Regions from separate parts of the Comamonas antarctica genome, predicted to be linked through region 2. Evidence: predicted binding sites of a transcription regulator. Region 2 holds the regulator's gene; the other holds the start of a gene.

Region 1 (7,459 bases), 160 kb from region 2:
TCGACGCGCTTCGACAGTTCACCACCGTGGTGGCGGACACCGGCGATTTTCGCCAGATTGCACAATACTTGCCGCAGGATGCGACCACCAACCCGTCGCTGATCCTCAAGGCGGTGCAGATGCCCGAGTATGCGCCGCTGCTCAAGGCCACCGTGGTCCAGCGCCGGGGGCGACCGCTGGACGAGGTCATGGACCGCTTGCTGGTGCGCTTTGGCTGCGAGATCCTGGCGCTGGTGCCCGGACGCGTATCCACCGAAGTCGATGCACGCCTGTCGTTCGACACCGAGGCCACGGTGACACGTGCCGAGCGCATCATCGAGCTGTACCAGGCCGAGGGCGTGGACATCAGCCGCGTGCTGATCAAGATCGCCGCGACCTGGGAGGGCATCGAGGCCGCGCGCCGGCTCGAGCAGCGCGGCATCCATACCAATCTGACCTTGATGTTCTCGCTGTGCCAGGCCGTGGCCTGCGGCCAGGCGAAGGTGCAGCTGGTTTCGCCGTTCGTCGGACGCATCTACGACTGGTACAAGAAGCAGGCCGGCGCCTCCTGGGACGAAGCCGCGATGGCCGGCGCCAACGACCCTGGCGTGCGCTCGGTGCGCGCCATCTACGCGCATTACAAGCGCTTTGGCATCGCCACCGAAGTCATGGGCGCGAGCTTTCGCAATCTGGGCCAGATCACCGCGCTGGCGGGTTGCGATCTGTTGACGATCGCCCCCGACCTACTGGGCCAGCTGGCGGCCAGCGAGGCGCCGCTGGAGCGGGCACTGGCGCCCGAGGCGGTGCAGGCGCTCGACCTGCCCGCACTGCACTATGACGAAGCGGGTTTTCGCTTTGCGCTCAACGAGGATGCAATGGCCACCGAGAAGCTGGCCGAAGGCATACGCGCGTTTGTGGCCGATACGCTGAAGCTCGAATCCTTGATGCAGAAGGCGGCTGCCTAGGATGAGCGAGCTGTGCCATGAAACCGCCGCCTGGCGGGCGCTCGAGCGCCACTACCGGGAGGAAATGGCGGATTTCGATATCGCCGCCGGTTTTGCGGCCGATCCCGGCCGCCTTGCCGCATTGAGCCAGCAGGCGCCGCATGTGTTTGCCGATCTGTCCAAGAACCGCGTCACGCCGCGTACCGAGCAGCTGCTCGTGGCGCTGGCGCAGGAATGCGGCGTTGCAGACCGGCGCGACCAGATGTTCGCGGGGGCGCCGATCAATACCTCCGAGGCGCGTGCCGTCATGCACTGGCTGCTGCGCATGCCGCGCGACGGCGGCCTGCTGCGCGAGCAGGGCGTGGTGACCGCGATGGCCGCGCCGGTGCGCGAAGCCCTGGATGCGGTGCACGTGACGCTGGATGCGATGCTGGAGCTGGCCGCGCAGGTGCGCGCCCGGCCGGAGATCACCGACATCGTCAACATCGGTATCGGCGGCTCGCATCTGGGACCTGAAGTCGTGGTCAATGCGCTCGAGGACTGGTGCGATCCCGGCAAGCGCTTTCATTTCGTCTCGAATGTCGACGGCCATGAGCTGGGCCATGTGCTGTCGCGCGTGCGCCCGCAAAGCACGTTGTTCCTGGTGGCCTCGAAGTCGTTCACCACGGCCGAGACCATGCTCAATGCGCATTCGGCGCGCGCCTGGTTCCTGGCGCAGGGCGGGTCCGAGGACGCGGGTGCGGCATGCCGCATTGCCGACCATTTCATCGCGCTCACGACCAACGTCGCCGCGGCCGCCGAATTTGGCATCGAGCGCACGCTGGGGTTCTGGGACTGGGTGGGCGGGCGCTACTCGCTGTGGTCGGCCATCGGCCTGCCGATCGCGATTGCCGTCGGTCCCGCGCATTTCCGCGCGCTGCTGGCGGGCGCGCATGCGATGGACACGCATTTCGTCACCGCACCGCTGGCGCGCAACCTGCCGGTGCGCCTGGGCCTGATCGACATCTGGTACCGCAACTTCCATGGCTACGGCAGCCGCTGCATCGCGCCCTACAGCCATGGGCTGCGGCGGCTCACGGCCTACCTGCAGCAGCTGGAAATGGAGAGCAATGGCAAGCAGGTCGACGCGCAGGGGCGGCGCCTTACCGCAGCAACTTCGGCCGTGGTGTGGGGCGAGCCCGGCACCAACGGCCAGCATGCGTTCTTCCAGATGCTGCACCAGGGTCCGGACGTGATTCCGGTGGAGTTCATCGCCATGCGCGGCGGCGGCAAGTACCTGGGCGCGCACCAGCAAAGCCTGCTGATCAACGCCGTGGCCCAGGCGCAGGCGCTGATGGTCGGGCGGCGCGAGGAATGCAGCGAGAAGTACTGCCCGGGCAACCGGCCCAGCAGCTTCTTGCTGCTGCAGCAGCTCGACCCGGCATCGCTGGGCGCGCTGATCGCGCTCTATGAACACCGGGTGTTCGTCACGGGCGCGGTCTGGGGCATCAACAGCTTCGACCAGTGGGGCGTCGAGCTGGGCAAGAACCTGGCGCGTGACCTGGCCGCGCGCCAGGACCGCGGCGATTGGCAGGATGTCGACGCGTCGACCGCGGGCCTGATGCGGCGCCTGATCGCGGCCGATCTGCCTTAGCGCCGCCTTGCTGCGCACATGAAAAAACCCGCAGGCCTTTCGGTCTGCGGGTTTTTTCTGGCTGAGGCTGGCAGGCCTTGCGGCCTGCGGGACAGCGGGGACCTGGGCAATTACATGCCCATGCCGCCCATGCCACCCATGCCGCCCATGCCGCCACCCATGCCGCCCATGTCGGGCGCTGCGTCGGCCTTGGGAGCGTCGGCAATCATGCACTCGGTGGTCAGCAGCAGGGCTGCGACGGAAGCGGCGTTCTGCAGCGCAGTGCGTGTGACCTTCGTGGGATCCAGGATACCCATTTCAATCATGTCGCCGTAGGTGTCGTTGGCGGCGTTGAAGCCGAAGTTGCCCTGGCCCTTGAGCACGGCATCGACCACGACCGACGGTTCGCCACCGGCGTTCGACACGATTTCGCGCAGGGGCGCTTCGACAGCCTTCAGGATCAGCTTGATGCCGGCGTCCTGGTCGGCGTTGTCGCCGGTCAGTTGGCCCACAGCCTGCTTGGCGCGCAGCAGTGCCACGCCGCCGCCGGCCACGATGCCTTCTTCCACAGCGGCACGGGTAGCGTGCAGTGCGTCTTCGACACGTGCCTTCTTTTCCTTCATTTCGACTTCGGTGGCAGCGCCGACCTTGATCACGGCAACGCCGCCGGCCAGCTTGGCCACGCGCTCTTGCAGCTTTTCACGGTCGTAGTCCGAAGTGGCTTCTTCGATCTGGATACGGATCTGCTTGACGCGGGCTTCGATTTCAGCAGCCTGGCCAGCACCGTCGATGATGATGGTGTTTTCCTTGCCGATTTCAACGCGCTGCGCCTGGCCCAGGTCTTCCAGCGTGACCTTGTCCAGGGTCAGGCCGACTTCTTCGGCAATGACCTTGCCGCCCGTCAGGATGGCGATGTCTTCCAGCATGGCCTTGCGGCGGTCGCCGAAGCCAGGTGCCTTGACAGCCACGACCTTCAGGATGCCGCGGATGGTGTTGACCACCAGGGTCGCGAGGGCTTCGCCTTCGACGTCTTCGGCAATGATCAGCAGGGGACGGCCAGCCTTGGCGACTTGCTCCAGCGTGGGCAGCAGGTCACGGATGTTGCTGATCTTCTTGTCGAACAGCAGCACGAAGGGGTTGTCCAGGATGGCCGATTGCTTTTCCTGGTTGTTGATGAAGTAGGGCGACAGGTAGCCGCGGTCGAATTGCATGCCTTCGACGACTTCGAGTTCGTTGTCCAGGCTCTTGCCTTCTTCAACGGTGATCACGCCTTCCTTGCCGACCTTGTCCATTGCGTTGGCAATGATCTGGCCCACGGACTCGTCGGAGTTCGCGGAGATCGAGCCGACCTGGGCGATTTCCTTGGAAGTCGTCGTGGCCTTGGATTGCGACTTGAGCTGCTCGACCAGAACGGCCACGGCCTTGTCGATACCGCGCTTCAGGTCCATGGGGTTCAGGCCGGCGGCAACGTACTTCGAGCCTTCGCGCACGATGGCTTGCGCCAGCACGGTGGCGGTCGTGGTGCCGTCACCGGCGATGTCGTTGGTCTTGGAAGCCACTTCCTTCACGAGCTGGGCGCCCATGTTCTGCAGCTTGTCCTTGAGTTCGACTTCCTTGGCCACGGACACACCGTCCTTGGTCACGGTGGGGGCGCCGAACGAGCGCTCGAGCACCACGTTGCGGCCCTTGGGGCCCAGGGTCACCTTGACCGCGTTGGCCAGGATGTTCACGCCTTCAACCATGCGGGCGCGTGCTTCGCCACCGAAAACTACGTCTTTAGCTGCCATTTTGATTCTCCGAATTCGTTAACAGGAATGCTGGGAAGAGAAGATTTACTTCTCGACGACTGCGAACAGGTCGTCTTCCTTCATCACCAGCAGTTCGTCGCCATCGACCTTGACGGTCTGGCCGCTGTACTTGCCGAACAGAACGCGGTCGCCGACCTTGACGTTCAGGGCGATCAGTTCGCCCTTGTCGTTCTTCTTGCCCGGGCCGACGGCCAGGATCTCGCCCTGATCGGGCTTTTCGGCAGCGTTGTCGGGGATATAGATGCCCGAAGCAGTCTTGGTTTCGTTTTCCAGGCGCTTGACGATCACGCGATCGTGCAGAGGACGAAGTTGCATAACATCTCCAAATACATCAACAGGTTGAAACAACACTGCCAAGCCGGAGCTCGGCAGGAAATCATGGGGAACCGTTGCTGTTAGCACTCGGTCCCGCTGAGTGCTAATCATAAGGGGGTTTTTCGCAGTTTCAAGTGTTTTGCGCAAAGAGCCTGGGACTGGATGGGACAGCGGCCTATTGACCATCCGCGCCCTTCCTGCAAGACCAGGCTCAAGCCGCCCCCGGTGCCGGCGGCGGGCTGGCCATCATCATGGTCGGAACGGCCAGCGGCAGGCCGGCGGTCTTGAAGTCATCCAATATCGTGAACAGCAGGTCGCTGCGCACGCCGCTGGCCAGGCGCGGGCTGGAGACATAGGCAATGGCCTGGAAGATCAGGCTGCCGTTCTCTATGCCCTCGAGGCTCAGCGACGGCTCCGGCGTTTCCAGCACGCCGGGATGCGCACGGCACGCGGCCAGCATGAGTTCGCGCACCTGCTTGGCATCGGTCGACAGCGGCAGCGGCAGGCGGATCAGCACGCGGCCCTCGGCGGCGGTCAGCGTCATGTTGCGCACCGTCTTGGTGATGAACTCGGAGTTCGGCACGATGACGGTGGAGCGGTCGCCAAGCTGGATCTCGGTGGCGCGCACGTTGATGCGCTTGATGTCGCCTTCGGTCGTGCCCAGCACCACCCAGTCGCCGACCTTGACGGGCCGCTCGGCCAGCAGGATCAGCCCGGAAATGAAGTTCTGCACGATGGCCTGCAGGCCGAAGCCGATACCCACCGACAGGGCGCTGGCGATCCAGGCGATGCGGTTGATGCCTATGCCCATGGCCGACAGCCCGGCCGCGACCACCAGCACGATGCCCACGTAGTTGAGCAGCGTGGCCAGCGAGCTCTGCATGCCCGGCTCCATGGTGGTGGTGGGCAGGTAGCGTTCGCGCAGCCAGTTGCGGAACACGCGCAGGGCGACGAAACCGCCCACCAGCACCGCCAGCGCGCTGAAGATCGCCGCGGGCTTGATCTGGAATTCGCCGATGGTGAGGCCGGCGCTGATGCGGTCGGTCTGCTGCAGCACCTCCTCGGGCCGCGTGCCCAGCTGCGCGCCCAGCGCGATCAGCATGTAGAGGAACAGCAGCACGCGCGCCAGCGCCGACAGCACCACGGCCGCCTGGTCCAGCGTGGACGGCGCGAAGCCGAAGCTCTTTTGCAGGCGCTGGCCGAAGTCGCCGCGCGAGGAAACCAGCGCCATGAACAGGTCGTCGGCAAACTTGAACAGCACGTAGAAGCTCAGGCCGACGAGGCCGGTCCAGGCCAGCTGCATGGCCACCACGCTGGCCACGCTGATATAGCCGATGACCACCAGCAGCACCACGCCCACCAGCGACAGCGTGACCACCGTCAGCACCAGGCCCTCCCACAGCGGACGCGGCGCAGGCGGCTCTGCCGGGTCGCCGGGCTGCGGCTGGTTCAGGCGCGTGAGCATCGCGGCCATCAGCAGCACCAGCGCCAGCGCGGTGATGCCCTGGCACACGCGCAGCGCGGGCAGGCTGAGCTCGGAGATGGCGGCGACCTGCATGGGCACCCAGACCAGCACGCCGACCAGCGCCACCAGCCAGGGATAGGGCCGCAGCCGCAGCGCCAGCGCATCGGACAGCGGCGCCAGCCGCCATGAGGGCCGGGCATTGGCCAGCAGCGCGCGGCCCAGGCTGGTCACGAAGACGATGTACAGCACCGATTCGTCGACCAGCGCCACGAGCTTGCTCGACTGCGGGCCGAAGTCGGCGTGCGCGCGCAGCGTCTGCAAAAAGCCCTGCAGCGCCAGCGCCACCACGGCCATGTTGACGGCGACGATGGCAATGACCAGCAAGGAGCGCCGCAGCCGCCCGCCGGGCAGCACGCGCTGCGCCAGGCGCGCCAGGCCGCGTTCGGCCAGCAGGTCGCCGACGGTGACCGCCAGCAGCGCCAGCACCAGCGCCAGCAGCACCGGGCCGCGGTGGCCGGGCACGGCCAGGCGCGCGGCCGCATCCTGCATTTCTTCGGCCATGGGCGCGAGCCGCGCACGATCGTCCGGCCAGGACTGACCCAGTTCGCGCCAGAATGCCGCGCTCAGCGGCGACGGTGCGCGGTCGGTGAGCTGCGCCTGCAGCTGGTCGCGTTCGCGCGTGCGCAGCGCCTCGCTGCGCTGCTTCGCATCGACCACGATCAGCCGGGCCAGGCGGATTTCCGCATCCACCGCATTGCGGTCGCGGATCAGCGTCTGGCGCTGGCGCTTGATGTCGGCGTCTTCGCTGGTGCCGGGCGCCGGGGCCGCGCCCAGTTCGCCCAGCCGCGCATTCAGGTCGTTGAGCTCGCCGGTGCGCGCATCGATGATGCGGTTGGCGCCGGCGTTCAGCGCGGCATAGCTGGACTGCAGCGCGCGCACGGCGTCATTTCCCTCGGCCGTCGCGGGCAGCGCGTCAAGCTGGCGGCGCAGCGACTCGACGTCGGGCAGCGGCTCCTCGGCGGCAGGCGCCGTGGCCGGGGTCTGTGTGCCAGTTGCAGCGGGCGCCGGTGCCGCGGCGGCAGGCGCCGCCTGGACGGCGGGCAGTGCGAGGCAGCACAGGAAGGCAAGGGCAAGGGTGCAGCGTTGGATCCAGCTCATCCGCAGCATCATAGGAGGCAGATGGGGTGCGTGATGGCTGAGCGGGGTGGCAGGCGGGACCTATTCCCTGATATCAACACGGGCATCTGGACAGGCCCGGTCGCGGGCCGGCACGCCGATGCGTTCCCGCCGCGCTTTCATGCCTCCGGGTCTGGCGCGGGTTCGGGCCGCAGCCAGA
Region 2 (7,459 bases):
ACTCGATTGCCTACACCGCGACCAAGCACGCGGTGATGGGGCTGACAAAGACCGCGTCGCTCGACGGCCGCCCCTACAACATTGCGGTCGGCCAGATCGACATCGGCAATGCGCTGACCGAACTGGCCGAGCGCATGACCCAGGGCGTGCCCCAGGCCAACGGCGAGATTGCCGTGGAGCCGACCATGGATGTGAACGTGGTCGGCCAGTCGGTGCTCTACATGGCCAAGCTGCCGCTCGAGGCCAACGTGCTGTTCCACACCGTCATGGCGACCAAGATGCCGTTCGTCGGCCGGGGCTGAAGCCACGGCATCGATGGCGCTGCAGCGCAGGCCCGGGCACGGCGTGTCCGGTGGACCTATCCCCTGTGACGTTATCGAGAATCAGTTGTAATAAGAGATTGCGCAATCGGAGCCATGCAATGACCACCAAGACCTCGCTCGACAAGTCGAAAATCAAGTTTCTGCTGCTGGAAGGCATCCACCCCAGCGCGCTGCAGCTGCTGCACAAGGCCGGCTATACCAACGTGGAGACGGTCACCGGCGCGCTGCCCAACGACGAGCTGCTGCGCAAGATCGCCGACGTGCATTTCGTCGGCATCCGCTCGCGCACGCAACTGACCGAAGAAGTTTTCCAGGCCGCGCAGAAGCTGGTGGCCGTGGGGTGCTTTTGCATCGGCACCAATCAGGTCGACCTCAATGCCGCGCGCCAGCGCGGCGTGGTGGTGTTCAACGCGCCCTATTCCAATACCCGCTCGGTGGCCGAGCTGGTGCTGGGCGAAGCCATCCTGCTGCTGCGCGGCATTCCGGCCAAGAACGCCGCTGCGCACCGCGGCGGCTGGCTCAAGACCGCGGACAACTCCTATGAGATCCGCGGCAAGACGCTGGGCATCGTCGGCCACGGCTCGATCGGCAGCCAGCTGTCGGTGCTGGCCGAAGGCCTGGGCATGCAGGTCGTGTTCCACGACATCGTCACCAAGCTGCCGCTGGGCAATGCGCGCCAGGCGGCTTCGCTGCACGAACTGCTGTCGGTGAGCGACATCGTGACGCTGCACGTGCCCGAGCTGCCTTCGACGCAGTGGATGATCGGCGCCGCCGAGCTCGCCGCGATGAAGCCCGGCGCGATCCTGATCAACGCCTCGCGCGGCACCGTGGTCGAGATCGACGCGCTCGCCGATGCGCTCAAGTCGGGCCGCCTGCTCGGCGCCGCGCTGGACGTGTTCCCGGTCGAGCCGCGCACCAACAAGGACGAGTTCATCTCGCCGCTGCGCGGCCTGGACAACGTCATCCTGACCCCGCACATCGGCGGCTCGACGATGGAGGCACAGGCCAATATCGGCCTCGAAGTCGCCGAGAAGCTCGTGAAGTACAGCGACAACGGCACCACCACCTCGGCCGTGAACTTCCCCGAAGTCGCGCTGCCGGCCCACCCCGGGCAAAAGCGCATCCTGCACGTGCACCACAACGCGCCCGGCGTGCTGTCGGCCATCAACCAGATCTTCGCCCAGCATGGCATCAACATCGCGGGCCAGTACCTGCGCACCGATGAAGGCCTGGGCTATGTGGTGATGGACATCGATGCCGGCACCGTGGACCTGCCGATGGCGCAGCTGCTGGACATCCCGGGCACGATCCGCTGCCGCGTGCTGTTCTGAGCGGCCCGCAACGGCGGCATCGCGCCGCCGGCACATGAAAAAAGCCAACCCCTGAAGGTTGGCTTTTTCAATCTGGTGGGCCTCCCGTGAGTCGAACACGGCACCAACGGATTATGAGTCCGCTGCTCTAACCAAGCATGAGCTAGAGGCCCGAAAACGCGCTGCCTGGCACGCCTGGGGCGCGCTGGCAAAACCTGGCTATTGTAAGCCTATCGCCGATGGCTCAAGGCGTTGGTCACGAGCTTCGACGTGATGTCGACGATCTGGATCATCCGGTCGTAATGCATGCGCGTCGGCCCGATCACGCCCAGCGTGCCGACGATCTTGCCGTCGACTTCATAGGGTGCGCTCACCACCGACAGCTCCTCGAAGGGCACGACATGGCTTTCGCCACCGATGTAGATGCGCACGCCTTCGGCCTGGCTCGAGATGTCGAGCAGGCGCAGGATCTGCGTCTTCTGCTCGAACAGGTCGAAGGCGCGCCGCAAATGGTCCATGTCGCTGGAGAAATCGCTCACCGCCAGCAGGTTGCGCTCGCCCGCGATCACGACATCGGCCTCGTCGCTCTGGTTCTCGCTGCCGACGTTGACCGCCGCCTGCATCAGCGCCGCGACTTCGCCGCGCAGCCGCTCGACCTCGCCCTTGAGGCGTTCGCGCACCTGCTCCATGGCCAGGCCGGCGTAGTTGGCGTTGAGGAAGTTGGCCGCCTCGACCAGTTGCGAGGCGTTGTAGTCGACCTCGGTGAAGATCACGCGGTTCTGCACGTCGCCATCGGGCGACACGATGATGACCAGGAAGCGCTTCTCGGACAGCCGCACGAACTCGATCTGGCGGAACACCGAACTGCGCTTGGGCACCATGACCACGCCGACGAACTGCGACAGGTTCGACAGCAGATGCGCGGCGTTGGCGATGACCTTCTGCGGCTGCTCGGCCGGCAACGCGGGCGCCTGCAGGCCGTCGCGCTGCACCGTCAACATGGTGTCGACGAACAGGCGGTAGCCCTTGGCGGTGGGAATGCGGCCCGCGGAAGTGTGCGGGCTGACGATCAACCCCAGCTCTTCGAGGTCGGACATCACGTTGCGTATGGTTGCAGGCGACAATTCAAGGCCCGAGGCACGCGAAAGCGTGCGTGAACCTATGGGCTGGCCGTCGGCGATATAGCGTTCGACCAGCGCTTTGAGTAACAACTTGGCACGGTCATCGAGCATGTAGTGATTTTAATGATGTAATTTCAAAATGACGTCTAAGTTCCGCCGAGTCGCGCTGATAGGGAAATACCAGTCGCCCTCCTCCACCAGCGCCAGCCCCGACAGTGTCCGCCAAGCCCTCCAGGATATCGCCAGCTTCGTCACCCGCCAGGGCTGCGAAGTCATCGTCGATGCCGATTCGGCCGCAAATGCCGGTATTGAGGGCTATCGCGCCATGGATGTCGATGGTCTGGGTGCGCATTGCGACCTGGGCTTGGTGGTCGGCGGCGACGGCACCATGCTGGGCATCAGCCGCCACCTCGCGCGCTACGGCACGCCGCTGATCGGCATCAACCAGGGACGCCTGGGCTTCGTCACGGATATTCCGCTCGAAGATTACCAGACCACCCTCACGCCCATGCTGCAAGGGGAATACGAGGAGGACCTGCGGCCGATGATCCGCGCGCGCGTGATGCGCGGCGAGCAGCTGGTGTTCGAGGCCCTGGCCATGAACGATGTAGTGGTCAACCGCGGCGGCACCTCGGGCATGGTCGAGCTGCGCGTCGAGGTCGGAGGCCATTTCGTCGCCAACCAGCGCGCCGACGGCCTGATCATCGCCACGCCCACGGGCTCGACGGCCTATGCGCTGTCGGTGGGCGGGCCCATGGTGCACCCGTCGATTCCCGGCTGGGTCATGGCGCCGATCGCACCGCATACCTTCTCCAACCGCCCCATCGTGCTATCCGATGCCACCGAGGTCGCGATCGAAGTCGTCGGCGGGCGCGATGTCAGCGCCAATTTCGACATGCAGTCGCTGGCTTCGCTGCTGCACGGCGACCGCATCCTGGTGACCAAGGCCGAGCATTCGGTGCGCTTCCTGCATCCCAAGGGCTGGAATTACTTCGCCACGCTGCGCAAAAAGCTCTTCTGGAACGAGGGAGGCAACTGAACATGGGGCTCAAACGCATTGCGCTGCGCGATTTCGTCATCGTCCAGGCGCTCGACCTGGACCTGCACGGCGGCTTCACGGCGCTGACCGGCGAGACCGGCGCGGGCAAATCGATCCTGATCGACGCGGTGCAGCTGGCACTGGGCGCGCGCGCCGATGCGGGCGTGGTGCGCGAGGGCGCGCCGCAGGCCGACATCTGCGCCGAGTTCGAATGCCCGGCGCGGCTCAAACCCTGGCTGGAGCAAGGCGGTTTCGCGCTCGAAGACACGCTGCTGCTGCGGCGCGTGATCGACGCCCAGGGGCGCAGCCGGGCCTGGATCAATGGCGCGCCGGCCACGGCCACCCAGCTGCGCAGCGTGGGCGAGCAGCTGCTCGACATCCACGGCCAGCATGCCTGGCAAAGCCTCACCCGCCCCGATGCGGCGCGCGAGCTGCTCGATGCCTATGCGGGCTTGCAGACCCAGCCGCTGCGTCAGCTCTGGGGCGTCTGGCGCAATGCGCGCCAGGCGCTGGAGCACGCGCTGGCCGCGCAAGACAGCCTGCAGCGCGAACGCGAGCGGCTGCAGTGGCAGATCAGCGAGGTCGAGAAGCTCGACCCGGGCGAGGACGAATGGGAAGAACTCAATGCCCAGCACACGCGGCTGTCGCATGCCCAGGCGCTGCTCGACACGGCGCAAAGCGCGCTGTTTGCCATCGAGGACGATGAAGCCGGCGGCCTCACGGCGCTGACGCGCGCGCATGGCGAGCTCGAGGAGCAGGAGCATCTCGATCCCGAATTCAAGGCGATCGCCGAAGTGCTGGCCTCGGGCCTGGCGCAGATCGGCGATGCGCGCCATTCGCTGCAGACCTACCTGCGCCGCACCGAACTCGACCCCGAACGCCTGGCCGAACTCGACGCCCGGCTGTCGCTGTGGATGCAGTTCGCGCGCCGCTACAAGCGCCAGCCGGCCGAGCTGCCGCAACTGTTCGCGGGCTGGCAGCAGGAGTTGCGCCAGCTCGATGCCTCGGTCGATGTCGACGGCCTGCGCGCCCAGGCCGAAGCCGCCCAGGCGCAGTACGAACAAGCCGCGCGTGCGCTGTCGCAGCAGCGCGCCAAGGCCGCGCCCAAGCTGTCGCGCGCCATCACTCAAGCCATGCAGGGCCTGGGCATGCAGGGCGGGCGCTTCGAAGTGGCGCAGACGGCGGCGGATGAACCCGGCCCGCATGGCATCGACGCCATGGCGTTTCTCGTCGCCGGCCACCCCGGCGCGACGCCGAAGCCGATCGGCAAGGTGGCCTCGGGCGGCGAGCTGTCGCGCATCTCGCTGGCCATCGCCGTCACGACCAGCGAACTCGGCGAAGCCTCGACGCTGATCTTCGACGAGGTGGATTCGGGCGTCGGCGGCGCCGTGGCCGAGACCGTGGGCCGGCTGATGCACAAGCTGGGCCAGGACCGCCAGGTGCTGGCCGTGACGCACCTGCCCCAGGTCGCGGCCTGCGCCGACCACCACCTGGTGGTGGCCAAGCGCCGCGACAAGCAGGCCACCACCAGCACCGTCACGGCGCTGGCCCAGGACACGCGCGTCGCGGAGGTGGCGCGCATGCTCGGTGGCGAGCGCCTGTCCGAAACCACCATGGCACACGCGCGCGAAATGCTCCAGCAGGCGGTGCCGGCACGCAAGGGTTGACGCATGGCACTCGAGATCGTTTTGGTCACCGGCATGTCCGGCTCCGGCAAATCCGTCGCGCTGCACGCGCTCGAAGACGCGGGCTACTACTGCGTCGACAACCTGCCGCCCGAACTGCTGTCATCGTTTGTCGCGCTCGAGCACACGCACCATGGCAACCGCGTGGCAATTGCCATCGATGCGCGCAGCGCCACCGGCCTGCCCAGCCTGCCGGCGCAACTGGCCTTGCTGCGCAGCGAGGGCGTGGTGGTGCAGTCGCTGTTTCTCGATGCCAACACCGCCACGCTGGCGCGGCGCTTTTCCGAAACCCGCCGCCGCCATCCGCTGTCCAGCGACGAGCTGCAGCAGGGCCGGCAGGCGCTGATGCAGACCATCGAGTGGGAGCGCGAACTGCTGGCCGGCCTGCGCGAGCAATCGGAAGTCATAGACACCAGCAGCCTGCGGCCGTCGCAGCTGCAGAGCTATGTGAAGAGCCTGCTGACCCTGCCGCTGGGGCAGATGACGCTGGTGTTCCAGTCGTTCGGCTTCAAGCACGGCATTCCCGCGGACTGCGACTACCTGTTCGATGTGCGCATGCTGCCCAACCCCTACTACGACCGGGAACTGCGGCCGTTTTCGGGCAAGGATGCACCGGTGCAGGCCTTTTTGCGCCAGCAGCCCGAGGTGCTGGAGATGCAGCGCCAGATCGCGCAGTTCTTCGAACACTGGCTGCCGCTGCTGGAGCAGAACCACCGCAGCTATGTCACGGTGGCCGTAGGCTGCACCGGCGGCCAGCACCGCTCGGTCTACCTGGTGGAGCAGCTGGCCACCCACTTCGCCAAGGACTGGCCGACCTTGACGCGGCACCGCGAGCTGGATGCGCGGACGGCGGCTGCGGAGATCTGAATTCCAGGGGGCAGACCCCTACCCTTCGCGCTCCAGCAGCTTCCTCACCGGCGCCGGCAATCCCATTTCCGTCCACTGCGCCCGCGTATACCAGTCGTCCGCCGACGGCTCGGCCGCCTCGACGCGCGCAATCACCGGGTGCAGGTGCAGGTCGCGGTGCGTGAGCACATGCAGGAAGGCATCGTGGTGCTCCAGCGGCACGCCGGGCCAGCGGGCCTGCACCACGGCTTCGAGCGCGGCCGCATCCTCGAACACCGGCGGACTGTAGAGCCCGGCCCAGATGCCGGTCGACGGGCGCTTGCCCAGGCGGATGCGCCCCGCGCTGTCTTGCGCGATCAGCAGCCACCAGGCCTGGGAACTGCGCTTGAGCTTGCGCGTGCGCACCGGATAGTGCTCGGGGTTGCCGGCGCGCGCCGCGCGGCATTGGCTGTGCAGCGGGCACAGCAGGCAGGACGGATTGCGCGGCAGGCACAGGCTCGCGCCCAGGTCCATCATGCCCTGGGTGTAACGCGGCATCGCGTCGTGCAGATCGAGTTCGCGCGGATCGGGGCACAGCGCCGTCGCCTGGTCCCAGAGATCACGCTCGTTGCGCGCCACGGCCAGGTCGGCATCGAAGGCCAGTACGCGCGTGAGCACGCGCCGCACATTGGCGTCGAGAATCGGCACGCGCTCGGAAAAGCAGAACGCCGCAATCGCGCCCGCGGTCGAGCGGCCAATGCCCGGCAGCGTCGCGAGCTGCTCGGCGGTTTCGGGAAAGCGCCCGCCGTGCAGTTGCATCACCGCCTGCGCGCACTTGTGCAGGTTGCGCGCGCGGCTGTAGTAGCCCAGTCCGCTCCAGAGCGCGAGCACCGCGTCCTCGGGCGCGGCCGCGAGGCTGGCCACATCGGGAAACTGTGCCAGGAAACGCGGGTAGTAGCCCAGCACCGTGGCCACCTGGGTCTGCTGCAGCATGATTTCGGACAGCCAGACGCGGTACGGGTCGCGCGTCTGTTGCCAGGGCAGATGGTTGCGGCCATGCGTGGCCTGCCACTGCACGACGGCGGCGGCGATGGAGGAAGTCGTCAAGATCAGAGTACCGGAGTGGGGTCGTGGGCTGCGGGCGCGGGCTGCGGCG

What was found. The regulator HrcA, encoded in region 2, represses chaperone genes, less so after heat shock. The targets are predictions, from matches to a motif close to TTAGCACTCNNNNNNNNNGAGTGCTAA.
Region 1: groES (co-chaperone GroES) is a predicted target of HrcA. The motif match lies at 4,739-4,765, and genes of this name have one in related genera.

The regions. Positions count from the first base shown of each region.
Region 1 is NZ_CP054840.1:3,488,781-3,496,239, reverse strand. Features, by position in the region: gene tal (transaldolase) at 1-944, shown strand, start outside; gene pgi (glucose-6-phosphate isomerase) at 946-2,556, shown strand; gene groL (chaperonin GroEL) at 2,667-4,322, opposite strand; gene groES (co-chaperone GroES) at 4,368-4,658, opposite strand; gene HUK68_RS16195 (DUF3772 domain-containing protein) at 4,870-7,281, opposite strand; gene HUK68_RS16190 (YbaN family protein) at 7,419-7,459, opposite strand, start outside.
Region 2 is NZ_CP054840.1:3,328,385-3,335,843, forward strand. Features, by position in the region: gene HUK68_RS15375 (SDR family oxidoreductase) at 1-302, shown strand, start outside; gene serA (phosphoglycerate dehydrogenase) at 422-1,654, shown strand; tRNA gene HUK68_RS15385 (tRNA-Ile) at 1,728-1,806, opposite strand; gene hrcA (heat-inducible transcriptional repressor HrcA) at 1,864-2,865, opposite strand; gene HUK68_RS15395 (NAD kinase) at 2,894-3,793, shown strand; gene recN (DNA repair protein RecN) at 3,796-5,460, shown strand; gene rapZ (RNase adapter RapZ) at 5,464-6,345, shown strand; gene mutY (A/G-specific adenine glycosylase) at 6,364-7,410, opposite strand; gene HUK68_RS15415 (dynamin family protein) at 7,413-7,459, opposite strand, start outside.